Regions from separate parts of the Uliginosibacterium flavum genome, predicted to be linked through region 3. Evidence: predicted binding sites of a transcription regulator. Region 3 holds the regulator's gene; each other region holds the start of a gene.
What was found. The regulator FNR, encoded in region 3, switches genes on or off when oxygen is low (the NO sensors DNR and NnrR bind a similar motif). The targets are predictions, from matches to a motif close to TTGANCTAGNTCAA.
Positions count from the first base shown of each region.

Region 1 (3,605 bases), on a different contig from region 3:
CACCGCCTTCGGCAGTGCCGCCGCCCCGCAAGCCATCGCCTTCGCCGCGACCGACCGCGTCCTGAGCACGCGCGACAGCGCCACCGTGGCCGCGCGTTTCCCGCAGTCCGTCGCGGCTTCGGGCAATGTCGTGTTGCGTGCTGACGGACTCGCGCCGACCCGTGTCTCCGGCAAGCGAGTTGCCGCGCTGTTCTCCGGCGGCCCGGCCGCGGGCGGGCATAACGTGCTGTGCGGCATCAAGAAACTGCTCGGCGCCGACAACACCCTGTTCGGCGTCAAGGGCGGCCCCAAGGGTCTGCTCCAGGGCAAGCTCTTCGAGATCACCGATGCCGATGCGGCCAGCATCCTGAATACTGGCGGTTTCGACTTCCTCGGCACCGACCGCACCAAGATCAAGACGGCCGAGCAGTTCGAGCAGGTCAAGCAGACCTGTATCACCCATAACCTGGACGCCATCGTCATTATCGGCGGCGACGACTCCAACACCAACGCCGCACTCCTGGCTGAGTTCCTCTACACTGGCATCAAGGCCGACGGCTCCGGCGTGCAGGTGCTGGGCGCGCCCAAGACCATCGACGGCGACCTGCAAGTGCCGGGTCTGCTGCCGATTTCCTTTGGCTTCGACACCGCCACCCGCATCTACGCCGAGCTGGCTGGCAACATCCTGCAGGACACGCGCTCCTCGGTGAAATACTGGCACTTCATCAAGTTGATGGGACGCTCCGCCTCGCACGTCACGCTCGAAGTCGCGCTGCAGACCAAGCCGGCCGTGACTCTGATTTCCGAAGAAGTCGCCGCGAAGAAAATGTCGCTCGGCGCCATCGTCGAACAGATCGCCAATGCCGTCGTTGATCGCTACAAGAACAAGGGCCTCAAGCACGGCGTCGTGCTGGTGCCCGAAGGCCTGATCGAATTTATCCCCGAGATCAACGCCCTGCTCGCCGAGCTCAATGATGTCGTCGCGCACCACGCCGAGGCCTTCACGGCATTGCCCGCAGAGGCGCGCCCCGCCTTCGTCTCCAGCCACCTCGCCGCCGCCAATGCAACGCTGTTCGGCTCGCTACCGGCCTACATCGTCAACATGCTGCTGGCCGAACGCGACTCGCACGGCAATCTGCAAGTCTCGCTGATCCCCACAGAGCAACTGCTCAGCGACATGGTGCGCGCCCGCCTGGTCGCCACCGCGCCGGACGTGCCCTTCAGCACCCACCACCATTTCTTCGGCTACGAAGGCCGCTGCGGCGCCCCGACCCTGTTCGATGCCGCCTACACCTGGAACCTCGGCCTCACCGTCGGCGCCCTGATCCTCGCCGGCAAGACCGGCTACATGGCCAGCGTCTCCGGCCTGACATCGGGCGGCGAGCCGCTGGCGATTCCGCTGACCGGCCTCTTCAACGTCGAGCGCCGTCACGGGCAGGATGAATACGTCATCGAAAAGGCGCTGGTGCGCACCGAGGCAGCGGCCATGCAGTTCTTCGTCTCGCGCCGCGCCGCCTGGGCTGCCGACGACTGCTTCGCCTCACCCGGCCCGCGCCAGTTGTGGGGCCCCGCCGCGCGCCAGATGCCGATGACTGTGGCCCTGAACGAAGGCGCGGACTCGCTGCTGTTCAAGATCGGCGAGTAAGCCGTTCTCGTCGCGTGCAAAAGGCCCATCCCGTCCGGATGGGCCATTTTTTTGGGCCCTGCCTGAAGAGCCGCACCCAGTAAGCCTCTCCAGTCATGCATCTCGCACAGCGCCGTCCTGCGCGGCTCTTCGGGCAGGCTTGCTGCAGCCGCAATCCCCGTGCGATTTGCACAATGCCGCGTCGCACCAACCCGGTGCCTTGACCTGTGGCAAGTCCGTACGGCTGCGCATGCCTAGAATCTTCGGCACCGATCAAACGATGGTGCTGCAATGGCAAAGATTCTCTCCGAGCGCATGCTCCTGTCCGGTGACGAAGCCGTCGCCCTTGCCGCCCTGAATGCGGGCGTTCTGCTCGGCACCGGTTACCCCGGCACGCCGTCCACTGAAATCCTCGAAGCCTTCGGCCAGCTAGGCGGCAAAGCGCAGTGGGCGCCAAACGAGAAAGTGGCGCTGGAAGTCGGCCTCGGTGCGGCCTTCGCGGGCGCACGGGCCCTGGTGACGATGAAGCACGTGGGCGTGAATGTGGCTGCCGACGTGCTGTTCACGGCGGCCTACACCGGCGTCACTGGTGGTCTGCTGCTGATCTCGGCCGATGATCCCGGCATGGCCTCCAGCCAGAACGAGCAGGACAACCGCAACTACGCGCGCGCCGCGGGCGTGATCATGCTGGAGCCAGCCGATTCGCAGCAGGCCTATGACTTCACCGGGGCGGGTTTCGCGATCTCCGAGCAATTCGGTCTGCCGGTGATCCTGCGCATGACCACTCGCGTGTGCCATTCCAAGAGCATCGTCGTGCCGCATCCGCTGGTACGCGGCGCGGCGCCGACCTTCAAGCGCGACATCCCGGCGCGCGTGATGATTCCGGCTCACGCCCGCCCGGCGCATCGCCGCCTGCGCGACAAGCTGGCGCGTGCCGCCGTGTTTGCCGAAAGCTGCGCGCAAACCCTCGTCGAGCCGCGTGGCAAGGCGCTGGGCATCATCACCTCGGGCATCACCGCGATGCACGCGCGCGATGCCGCGCCGGATGCGAGCATCCTGCAGCTGGGCCTGTCCTACCCACTGCCGATCAACGCGATCCGGGATTTCGTGGCTTCGGTCGAGCGCTGTCTGGTGATCGAGGAAGGAGATCCGATCCTCGTCACTGAACTGCTCGCCGCCGGCCTGAAAATCGAGGGCAAGTCCGAGCGCTTCCGCTTTGGCGAACTCAACGTGGACCGTGTACGCCGCATCATTGCAGGCGATGAATCCGAGGAAGCCAAAGCGCCACCGGGCAAGCCGCCGATGCTGTGCGAAGGCTGCTCGCATCGTCCGGTGTTCGAAACCCTGCGCGACATGAATTGCATCGTTGCCGGCGATATCGGCTGTTACACGCTGGGGGTTTTGCCGCCCTTCTCGGCGATGGACACTTGCGTGTGCATGGGCGCCAGCATCACCGTCGGCCTCGGCCTGCGCCATGTGCTGCCGTTCGAAGAGGCGAAGCGTGTCGTCAGCGTGATCGGTGATTCCACCTTCGTGCACAGCGGCCTCACCGGACTGGCCGAGATGGTCTACAACCCGCCAGCCACCGGCCACGTGCTGCTGATTCTGGACAATGGCACTACCGCCATGACCGGCCAGCAGGAACATGCCGGCACCGGTCGTGACTTGATGCACGGCGCTAGCCACAAGATCAACTTCGAGGAAGTCTGTCGCGCCATGGGCCTCAAGCAGGTCGTGACGGTCGATCCGATGGCCGGCGACGGCTCGCTGGAAGCGGCGATCACCACCGCCCTGGCGAGTGGCGAACTGGCCGTGATCGTGGCACGCCGCCCGTGCATTCTGGCCGCGCCGAAAATCCGCCAGTACGACAAGGCGGCCGCCGAAAAACTGCTGGCCCGCAATGCCGCGTGCAGCGCGGCCGTGGTCGACTGAGGACAAAACGATGAGCGAACAGAAAGTAGTGAACGTGGTGGTCGCCGGTCTGGGCGGGCAGGGCGTGGTG
Region 1 covers NZ_JBEWZI010000003.1:334,918-338,522, reverse strand. The annotation lists gene ABXR19_RS04870 (diphosphate--fructose-6-phosphate 1-phosphotransferase) at 1-1,624, shown strand, start outside; gene ABXR19_RS04865 (thiamine pyrophosphate-dependent enzyme) at 1,895-3,535, shown strand; gene ABXR19_RS04860 (2-oxoacid:acceptor oxidoreductase family protein) at 3,546-3,605, shown strand, end outside.
Region 1: ABXR19_RS04865 (thiamine pyrophosphate-dependent enzyme) is a predicted target of FNR. The motif match lies at 1,824-1,837, and genes of this name have one in related genera.

Region 2 (3,605 bases), on a different contig from region 3:
GGGCCACCGTGGCCCTGCCCTGTCTGGCGATGATGGCCGGTACGGCGCCGGATTCGCCGCAAGCGCGAATCGACGCCAACAGCCCTGAGTCGGCCTGGGCTGGCGTCGTTGCCTTGCGTGTCGGCAATGGCGTGTACAGCGCTGTCGCGGTAGCGCCGCGCCACATCCTCACCGCCGCACACGTGGCCGGCGGCAAGAACGGCGATGGCGCCGGTATCAGCCTCGTGCTGAACATCAGCGGCAATCAGGGGCAGGCGCTTGTTGTGACGCAAGTCGAAGTCTTCCCCGGCTACGCCTTCCCGTATGACGACCTGGCGCTGCTCACCTTGAGCGACGATCTACCCGAAGGCGTGCCGCTCTATCCAATCAACGATCTGCCACCCGTGCCCGGCCAGACCTTGCTGACGCTGGTGGGCTACGGCGCATCAGGCACCGGCGATCTCGGCAACACCAGTGGCGGCGATGCAAACATCAAACGCGTGGGCGAGAACATGCTCGACACGCTGAGACCCAGCGTCGACGCCAGCGGCCGCAGCAGCAGTTTCTTTCTTTACGACTTCGACGGTCCGGATGGCGACGGCGCGATGGGCGGACCAACACTGGGGAATGCCCGTGAATCCATGGTCAGCGGAGGCGACTCAGGTGCGCCGGCCTTCACCCTGATCAATGGCTACCATGTCCTCACCGGCATCTGCACTTTTGCCACGCCGCTGAATAGCGGGCGCGCCCTCAACTACGGCTTCGGTCAGGGTGGTGGTGGCATGCTGCTCAGCGATGCGCGCTTCATCGTCTGGCTGCTGGAAAAATCCGGCGGCAGCGTGCGCCTGCTGTCGACGCTGCCGGAGTCCGGCCACGTCGACTACCGCCTGCCCGCGCTGGCCGCCGGCACGCTGCTCACGGGGCTTGCCGGCGCGCTCTGGTGGCGACGGCGCGGATAACGAGATCCAAGGCTAGCCTGCAACTCAGCCTCACCTACCTGTAGACCCGCCCCCCCCGCCTCAATCTACAGGCATGCATCGCGCTCAGGCAGGCTGGGGGCGGCTCTTCGAGCATGTCATCGCACAAAGCCCACGGCACCAATATCGCGCCACGCCTGCGCGCTTGAGAATGCCTCATCAGGGTTTCCTCTGACCCCCGCAAACCCGCGCCAGTCCTGGCCTTCCGCGCCTCTTGATACGAATCAAGGAGAGCTGAGTGCCTGGCGACATTCAATAGCCCTGATTGCACCAGTGTGGCGCACTTCCCATAGGGGTGAATCAACGCCTCAATGTGGTGCAAAAGACTAGTCTGCGCAGACTGATCCGGCTTGGGAGAAGGACATGAAGATAGTGAGTTTGCTGACGCGAATCCGCCCTGAACAAGCGGAATCGGTCGCCACACAGCTGGCGATGATTCCCGGCGTGAGCCTGCATGGCACGACGCCGGACGGTACCCGCCTCGTCGTCATGATCGAAGACGGCGAAGGCTATGCCGTCAGCGATTCGATTCTGGCGGTCTCCAATGCGCCCGAGGTTCTGGGCACCACCCTGGCTTATGAGTACACCGACGAGGACGTGACGCCGGCCGAGCTGGCCGCCGCATTTTCCCGTTCAAAACGTGAGGAGATTCGAGCATGAGCACAAGACAATCGCCGGACCGCTCCAAGATTGGCTTGGCCCCCTCGGGGGGCCATCCGGCTGAGAGCCGGATCGGGGGCTCCATGAGCCGACGCGATTTCATCAAGACCCAGGCTCTGGCCGCCGCAACGGCCACCGCCATGGGCGCTCCGCTGGTGCAAGCGGCTACGGCGGCCACTGGCGACAAGTCATCCAGTGAGGTGCGCTGGGACAAGGCGCCTTGCCGTTTCTGCGGCACGGGCTGCTCGGTACTGGTCGGCGTGCAGAATGGGCGCGTGGTGGCGACACAGGGCGACCCAGATGCGCCGGTCAATCGCGGCCTGAATTGCATCAAGGGCTACTTCCTGTCCAAGATCATGTACGGCGCGGATCGCCTGACCCAACCGCTGCTGCGCATGAAGAACGGCCAGTACGCCAAGGATGGCGAGTTCACGCCAATCAGCTGGGACAAGGCATTCGACATCATGGCCGAGAAATGGAAAGCGGCGCTGAAGGAGAAAGGCCCGGGCTCGGTCGCGATGTTCGGGTCCGGCCAGTGGACCATCTTCGAAGGCTACGCCGCATCCAAACTGATGAAAGCCGGCTTTCGCACCAACAACATCGATCCGAATGCGCGCCACTGCATGGCCAGCGCGGTCACCGGCTTCATGCGCACCTTCGGCATGGACGAGCCGATGGGCTGTTACGACGACATCGAGCAGGCCGACGCCTTCGTGCTGTGGGGCTCGAACATGGCCGAGATGCACCCGATCCTGTGGAGCCGTATCACGGATCGTCGCCTCTCGCATGAGAACAGCCGCGTGGCGGTGCTATCCACCTTCGAACACCGCAGTTTCGATCTGGCCGATCTGGGCATCGTGTTCACGCCACAGACCGATCTGGCAATCCTGAACTACATCTGCCACCACATCATCAGCGCAGGCAAGGTAGACAAGGATTTCATCGCCAAACATGTGAATTTCAAACTCGGCGAGACCGACATCGGCTTCGGCCTGCGTCCCGGCCATGCGCTGGAAAAGGATGCCAAGTTCAATGGCTACCCCGGCGCGGATGGCAAACCGAAAAACAACCCAAGTGACTCCAAACCCTATACCTACGAAGCGTTCGCCAAGTTCGTCTCTGAATACACCGCCGAGAAAGTTTCCAAACTCTCCGGCGTGCCGGTCGACAAGCTCAAGAAGCTGGGCGACATGTATGCCGATCCAAAGATGAAGATCGTCTCGTTCTGGACCATGGGCTTCAACCAGCATACCCGTGGCACCTGGGCGAACAACATGATCTACAACGTGCACCTGCTCACCGGCAAGATCGCCACGCCCGGCTGCGGACCGTTCTCGCTGACCGGCCAACCGTCGGCCTGCGGCACGGCGCGGGAAGTGGGCACCTTTGCCCACCGCCTGCCCGCCGACATGGTGGTGACCAACCCGGAACACCGCAAACACGCCGAAGAAATCTGGCAGGTGCCCGAAGGCACGATCCCCGACAAGGTGGGTCTGCACGCCGTGGCGCAGAGCCGCGCGCTGAAGGATGGCGTGATCAAATGCTACTGGACCAGCACCACCAACAACATGCAGGCCGGGCCGAACGTCAATGGCGAGATCTATCCGGGCTGGCGCAATCCGAATGCCTTTGTCGTGGTGTCCGATGTGTATCCGACCGTCTCGGCACAGGCCGCCGATCTGATCCTGCCCAGTGCGATGTGGACCGAGAAGGAAGGCGCCTTTGGCAATGCCGAGCGCCGCACCCAGTTCTGGCGTCAGCAGGTCAAGGCGCCAGGCGAAGCCAAGTCCGATCTGTGGCAGTTCATGGAGTTCTCCAAACGTTTCAAGATCGAAGAAGTGTGGCCAGCCGAACTGATCGCCAAGAAGCCGGAACTCAAGGGCAAGTCGATGTTCGACGTGCTCTACGCCAACAAGTCGGTCAACAAATTCCCGCTCGCTCAGGTCGCCACGGTGAATGCCCACGGGATTGCGGGCTACATGAACGACG
Region 2 covers NZ_JBEWZI010000003.1:119,392-122,996, forward strand. The annotation lists gene ABXR19_RS03870 (trypsin-like peptidase domain-containing protein) at 1-938, shown strand, start outside; gene ABXR19_RS03875 (chaperone NapD) at 1,320-1,616, shown strand; gene napA (nitrate reductase catalytic subunit NapA) at 1,700-3,605, shown strand, end outside.
Region 2: ABXR19_RS03875 (chaperone NapD) is a predicted target of FNR. The motif match lies at 1,171-1,184, and genes of this name have one in related genera.

Region 3 (3,605 bases):
CATTCCCAGAGGATTTTCGATGACCGTCAAAGTCGCTATTGCCGGAGCTTCCGGACGTATGGGGCGCATGCTGATTGAAGCCGCCCTGCAAATGCCTGATGTTGTTTTTTCTGCCGCCCTGGATCGTGCCGACAGCCCGTTTATTGGACGCGATGCGGGCGAGTTGATGGGTAATGCATGTGGTGTGATGATTGGCAGTGACGTGGAGGCCGCATTGGTTGTGTCTGACTGTCTGATTGATTTCACGCGCCCCGAAGGGACGCTGGAGCATCTGAGCGTGGCGCGGCGTCTCAAGCGTTCCCTGGTTATCGGTACGACAGGTTTTACGGCGGAGCAGAAGGCTTTGATCGGCGAGGCTGCGCGTGAGATTCCCGTGATGTTTGCGTCGAACATGTCGGTCGGCGTGAATGCGGTGTTCAAGGTTCTGGATCTGGCCGCGAAAATTCTGGCGTCGGGTTACGACGTGGAAATTTTCGAAGCGCACCATCGTTTCAAGGTGGATGCGCCCTCGGGTACGGCTCTGAGCATGGGTGAAGTCGTTGCCAAGGCGCTGGATCGCGATCTCAGGGATTGCGCTGTTTATGGCCGTGAAGGCGTAACAGGAGAGCGCAAGCCGGAAACCATCGGATTTGCGACAGTACGTGGCGGCGACGTGATTGGTGATCACACGGTGATGTTCTGTGGCTTGGGCGAGCGCGTCGAAATCTCGCACAAAGCCAGCAGCCGCATGCCCTACGCGACGGGCGCCTTGCGCGCGGCAGCCTTTCTGCAGGGTAAGGCCAGCGGGCTTTACGACATGCAGGATGTGCTGGGTTTGCGGTAAGCGGGTCTGTTATCGCCAAAACAAAAGAGACGCCGTGGCGTCTCTTTTGTTTTGGGACGCGGTAGTTCCGATCAGGAGGGGGTGTGGTTGAGCAAGGCCTTGAGGCCATCCGCATTCAGAATGCGGATGTATTTCTGCTGAACGCCGATCAGGCCTTCGTCGTGGAATTTCGAGAAAGCGCGGCTGACCGTTTCCAGCTTCAGACCGAGGTAGGAGCCGATTTCTTCACGGGTCATGCGCAAGTGGAATTCGGAGGCGGAATAGCCACGCACCCGCATGCGCTGCGATAAGTTGAGCAGGAAGGCGGCGATCCGCTCTTCTGCACGCATCGAACCGAGCAAGATCATCAGGCTCTGGTCACGCACGATTTCGCGGCTCATGAACTTGTGGAATTGCTGCTGCAGGGATTTGATGTGGCGCGACAGCTCTTCGAGTTGATCGTAAGGCATCAGGCAGACCTCGCTGTCTTCCAGCGCGGTTGCGTTGCAGACGTGACGATCCGTGCTGATGCCATCCATGCCAAGGATTTCACCTGCCATCTGAAATCCGGTTACTTGTTCAAGGCCTTCCTCGGTGAGGATATCGGTCTTGAAAAAGCCGGTTCGAATGGCGTAAATGGCATCAAACGAATCGCCAGCACGGTAAAGTTGTTGGCCGCGCTTGAGCTTGCGCTTGGTGACCATGTCATCGAGTTTGTACAGATCTTCATCATCAAGACCGACGGCGAGACACAGCTCGCGAAGATTGCACTCAGAACAGGCAACGCGCATATTGTTTGAAGTCAGGGGAATGGTAACTTTTTGGTCCACGGATTAGAGTTTACCTTGCGAATTGATCAACATCAACGTATTTGCTTACTATCTCTGCGATTGTCTTCAACCACTTGAAAAGAACATGAATCGTGAAACAAACGATCAGCTTTGACCCCGACCTGATTCGGCGTTTTGATGTGCCAGGCCCGCGCTACACGTCCTATCCGACAGCTGATCGGTTTTCCGACAATTTTGATGCGGCAAGCTTGCAGCAACACCTGCAGCGAATTGATCCTGCCAGCGGGCTGTCACTGTATTTTCACATCCCCTTCTGCAACACGATCTGCTACTACTGCGCTTGCAACAAGGTGATAAGCAAGGATCGCTCCTTGTCGGCGAAGTACGTCGACTATCTGGCGCGTGAGATGGCGATGCAAGCCGCATTGTTGCCGGAGCCGCGCAATGTGCAGCAGATACACTGGGGCGGCGGCACCCCCACTTTCCTGCAGCCCGATGAAATCCGGCGCCTGATGGCAAGTATTCGTGAGCACTTCATCTTGCAGGCGGATGGCGAGTATTCAATCGAGGTCGATCCGCGCAAGGTCACGCCGGAAATTGTGGCATTGCTCGCAAGCGAGGGCTTTAACCGCATGAGCCTCGGGGTGCAGGATTTTGATCCCAATGTGCAACAGGCGGTCAATCGCATCCAGTCGGTCGAGGAAACGCGCGTGGTGCTGGATGCTGCGCGTCAATACGGCTTCAAATCGATCAGTGTTGACCTGATTTATGGTCTGCCGCACCAGAGCGTCGAGAGCTTCGGTAAGACGCTGGACACGGTGCTGGCCATGCAGCCGGATCGCCTGGCTCTGTATAACTACGCCCATTTGCCGACTCGTTTCATGCCGCAGCGACGCATCGAGGCGGCTGATCTGCCTTCGCCGGATGCAAAGTTGCAGATTCTGTCTCTGGCCATCGCCAAGCTGGCCGATGCGGGCTATGTATTCATCGGCATGGATCACTTTGCACGGCCGGATGACGAGTTGGCTGTCGCCCAGCGCCAAGGCCGCTTGCAGCGCAATTTTCAGGGTTATTCCACCCACGCCGAATGTGATCTGCTGGCCTTTGGCGTATCTTCAATCGGCAAGGCGGGTGGCGCTTTCAGTCAGAATCAGCGTGATCTGGAGGCGTATTACGCGGCCATCGATCAGGGCGCTTTTCCGCTCATGCGTGGCTGGACCTTGAGCGAAGACGATATCCTGCGAAACGCCATCATTCAGGCCTTGATGTGTGATTTTGCGCTGGATTTTACGGCTGTCGAGGCGAGGTTCCCTATTCGTTTTTCCGAGTATTTCGCCTCTGAACTGGATGCACTGCAGGGTTTGGAAGCGGCTGGCTTGCTTGAGTTGAGCGAGCAGGGACTGAGCGTTACCGAGGCGGGGCGCATGCTTGTGCGCATCATTGCGATGGTCTTTGATGCCTATTTGCACACGGATCAGCAGCAGCGTCGATACTCGCGGGTGATCTGAGTCTGTGAGCTGCTGATCCCGGCTTAGAATGCGGCTCCTCGTCTTGTGAAAGCTTCTCGTGCCTGAAACCGGATACTGGGCTGTTTTTCTGATTGGTCTGCTGGGCGGCGCCCACTGCATTGGCATGTGTGGCGGGATCGTTAGCGCCTTGTCGGGGCCGCAGCCTGGCACAGCTTCAGTCTGGTCACGACAGCTGGCCTACAACCTGGGCCGGATCAGCAGCTATACCTGCATTGGCGCGGCGGTGGGTGCATTGGGATCCGCCAGCTTGTTGTTCAACCGCTTCCTGCCGATACAACTAGCGTTGTATGTGCTGGCCAACCTGATGCTGATAGGCATGGGTTTTTATCTGATGGGTTTCACTCGTGTATTGGTGGGCGTCGAGCGCCTTGGGCAGGGCTTGTGGCGGCGTATCCAGCCACTGAGTCGTCATTTGTTGCCGGTGCGGGACTGGCGCGGGGCTCTACCGGTCGGGTTTTTGTGGGGCTTCTTGCCCTGCGGCCT
Region 3 covers NZ_JBEWZI010000019.1:32,901-36,505, reverse strand. The annotation lists gene dapB (4-hydroxy-tetrahydrodipicolinate reductase) at 20-823, shown strand; gene fnr (fumarate/nitrate reduction transcriptional regulator Fnr) at 895-1,632, opposite strand; gene hemN (oxygen-independent coproporphyrinogen III oxidase) at 1,725-3,101, shown strand; gene ABXR19_RS15610 (sulfite exporter TauE/SafE family protein) at 3,160-3,605, shown strand, end outside.

Region 4 (3,605 bases), on a different contig from region 3:
CGGAACCGATCACGAAGACATTGCCAGAAGAAACAGCGTCAGCATCATTGGCGCCAGCCTTCTGGTTGTCGCCGTTGGCGTACGTAGCCTTGACCAAGGTCTTGATCGGGCCGAGGTTGAAGGTCGGGGACCAGTAGGTCGTGTTACGGTTGGTCAGGGACTCTTCACGGAACTGGGACACGCCGAACTTGACCAGCTCGGTGTCCTTCGGAGTCACCATATAGGGCTTTTCGGCCAGCTTGTACTCGTTAGAGGCCAAGTTGGCAACACCCCACTGCAGCGTGCCGAACGGCGTGGTAAAGGCCATGGCCTTCTTATCGTTGCTGTTCAGGCCGCCAGTGGTGGCAGCGTTTTTGCCTTCATGCACGTTGCCGAAGCGAATATCGAAGTCGACACGGATGTCGTAGCCCTTGGCGATTTCTTCCTTGGCGCCGATGCTGATGCGGCTGGTCGAGTTGCAACCGCCGTCAACAGATTCCTTGGTGCCGATCATGTTGCCATCGGTGTCGTTGGCTTGAGTGCGGCTGAACGAATAACAAGCATCAAACTTACCACCAACGGTGACGGAAGTTTGTGCGAAAGCGGCGCCAGACATCAGACCAGCAACAGCCAGAGCAATAAGTTTCTTCTGCATGAATAATTCTCCTCACAGTTGAAGATCGGGGGCATGGCAGCTGCTGCCTTACTCTCCCATCCCACCTCTCGCGATTCGAGAAGTTGATGCGATTCTGGCAAGCGAGGCTGCTCAGGGCAAGCTTAAAGCAGCCTTTCCACACATTCGGGAGTCAAACTGTTGTGAGGATGCAACACAGACCACCTCGCACCGGAGGCATAAAAACAAAACGGGCCCACAGGCCCGTTTTGCTTGGAACCACACAGCTTGCTCAAGTTGGCAGATCGGCCAGATAGACCGCCGGCTCGCCCTCAAAATCGGACGAAAACAACACGCGCTTGCCATCCGGCGTGAAGCCGGGGTGTGGGTGCGTGACCTGACGATCATTGCGATACACCTTCCACGAGGAGTTATGTTCGCAGATCTTCTTGGTGGTCTTGTTCTTCAGATCGAAGAGGTACAGGAAGGGATCATTTTCGTGGGTATGTGCAGCCGTATCCTGGACATCCGCCGGGGTATCACAGCCATCGCCAACCGCCAGGGAGCCGTCGTGATTGCTATACAGATGCGAGCACGGCGGCATGGTCAGCACGGCTTCGTTTTCCAGCGTAACCGGATCGGCCACACAGATCCAGCGATCCGAGCTGCCTTTTTTGTAAGACACGTACATCATCTTGGAGCCGTCCGGCACCCAGAATTCGTGTGTGCAGGATTCGCCCTCTTCCTGTTGCTTGACCTTGCGGGCATTCGTACCGTCTTCGTTGATCATCCACATGCGCGAATCGATCAGATCGTGCGGACCTTCGTGACAGAAAGCCACGGTGTTGTCGTCGCCCGGGCGATAGATGGGGTGACCCATCCAGCGCTTTTCGTCGAGCAGGACTTCGCTGGAGCCCTTTTCAATATCGACAATGATCAGGCGGCAACGCGGCTTCATGTGAAATTGTTCCGCGAACTGCTCCCAGGTGGTCAGCGGCAGCAGGTCGTCTTCGATGACTTCAATGCCGGCAAGCTTGGTGCAGTCAGTGTTGGAGCCCCAAGTGCCGTAGCCTTTCCAGCCATCCGGCACGGTGTAATAGGTTTCTTCCTTGAGCGTGGCCAGATCGACCTTGCGCATTTCCTTGGTGCCCAGGCGGTAATAGAAAGTCTTGTCGTCCGGCGACAGGAAGCAGCCAAAGGTGTTGTTGCCCGCGCCTTCGGTGATCTGGGTGGCGACCTGAGTGTCCAGATCGAGCAGGAAGTTGTTCCAGTTATTGTCAAACCAGCCGCCGAACATGAGCTTCTTGCCGTCATTGGTAAAACACTTCTGATAGAAGTAGTTACGGTGACAAGTCACGTCCGTGGGCGTCAGTCGGGTGACGCGCACGCCGGTACTGGGGTCGGTGTAGTCGTGAAACTTGAGCTGGAAGGTATCGCCCTTGGCCATTTTTATCCCCTGCTGAAAACCGGAAAGCCTGCGGGAGTGCGCTTTTCGGAGAGTGTCGGCGATTTTACGGCATTTGTCGGGCAAGCTTTAGCCTCGCCAGCAAGAATATAGGCTCCACTTATCCCGGCTTGACCCAAGGCAAGGTTCGCGCACGCCGCCCTGACTAAGCTGGACACCTGTTTTCAGCAAAGAGTCATCATGCGCAAACCCGAGCTGGTATGCCCCGCCGGCAGCCTGCCTGCCTTGAAAGCGGCCGTCGATAACGGCGCCGATACGGTCTATCTGGGGCTGAAAGATGCGACCAATGCGCGCAATTTCGCCGGCCTGAATTTCGACCAAAACACTGCCCGCGAGGGCATACGCTACGCGCAAAGTCGCGGCCGTCAGGTACTGATGGCGATCAACACCTATGCCCAACCCGGCGAGGAGGCACGCTGGCGTCAGGCCGTGAATAGCGCCGCCGATCTGGGTGTGAATGCGGTGATTCTGGCCGATCCGGGCCTGCTCGATTACGCCAGCAAGACCCATCCTGACTTGCGCCGCCACCTTTCGGTGCAAGGCTCGGCGACCAATTACGAGGCGATCAATCTGTATCGCGACCTGTTCGGCATCTCGCGCGCCGTGCTGCCGCGCGTGCTGACCTTGGCACAGGTAGAACACGTGATCGGCCATACCGACGTGGAGATCGAAGTCTTCGGTTTTGGCAGTCTGTGCGTGATGGTCGAAGGTCGCTGCCTGCTCTCCAGCTATGCTACGGGCGAATCGCCGAATACGGCTGGCGTGTGTTCGCCCGCCAAAGCGGTGCGCTGGGTGGAAACGCCCAAAGGCACCGAAGCGCGCCTGTCCGGCATCCTGATCGACCAGTACGCACCGGATGAGCCGGCCGGCTACCCGACCCTGTGCAAGGGGCGTTTCGAGGTCAATGACGAAACCTATTACGCGCTGGAAGAGCCGACCAGCCTGAACATCGTCAGCGCCCTGCCCGACCTGCTGCGCATCGGCGTGGCCGCGATCAAGGTGGAGGGCCGCCAGCGCAGCCCGGCCTATGTGGCGGAAGTGACACGCACCCTGCGTGCAGCCATCGACGCGGCTTTCGCCGATCCGGCGCGTTTTGCGTCGAAACCGGCCTGGGATGCGGCGCTGGGCAAGGTTTCGGAAGGACAGCATGTGACGCTGGGTGCGTATCTGCGGCCGTGGAAGTAAAAATGGCTGACGGCGCTACTGCGCGAACGGCAGGCTGCGTTGGCTCGCTCGCCGTGCAAAAGCACTGTCTGCGCTCGCCGCCTTGCCTGCCGTCCGCTCGCTACGCGCCCTCAGCCATTTTCGGCATTTTTACCCGACAAATTCAAAGCCCTCATCGCAAAGCCTTATAGAACGGACTTCTCCGAGCAGGGCAATCCGAAGAACCAAGCTGCGCGCGGCTCTACAAACACCTCACTCCTCACTCCTTACTCCTCACCGCCCCATGAAACTCTCCCTTGGCCCCCTGCTCTACTTCTGGCCCCGCGAAACGGTACTGGCCTTCTACGCGCAAGCCGCCGACTGGCCCGTCGATACCATTCACCT
Region 4 covers NZ_JBEWZI010000010.1:67,562-71,166, reverse strand. The annotation lists gene ABXR19_RS10850 (porin) at 1-634, opposite strand, end outside; gene ABXR19_RS10845 (oligogalacturonate lyase family protein) at 885-2,039, opposite strand; gene ubiU (ubiquinone anaerobic biosynthesis protein UbiU) at 2,238-3,242, shown strand; gene ubiV (ubiquinone anaerobic biosynthesis protein UbiV) at 3,505-3,605, shown strand, end outside.
Region 4: ubiU (ubiquinone anaerobic biosynthesis protein UbiU) is a predicted target of FNR. The motif match lies at 2,168-2,181, and genes of this name have one in related genera.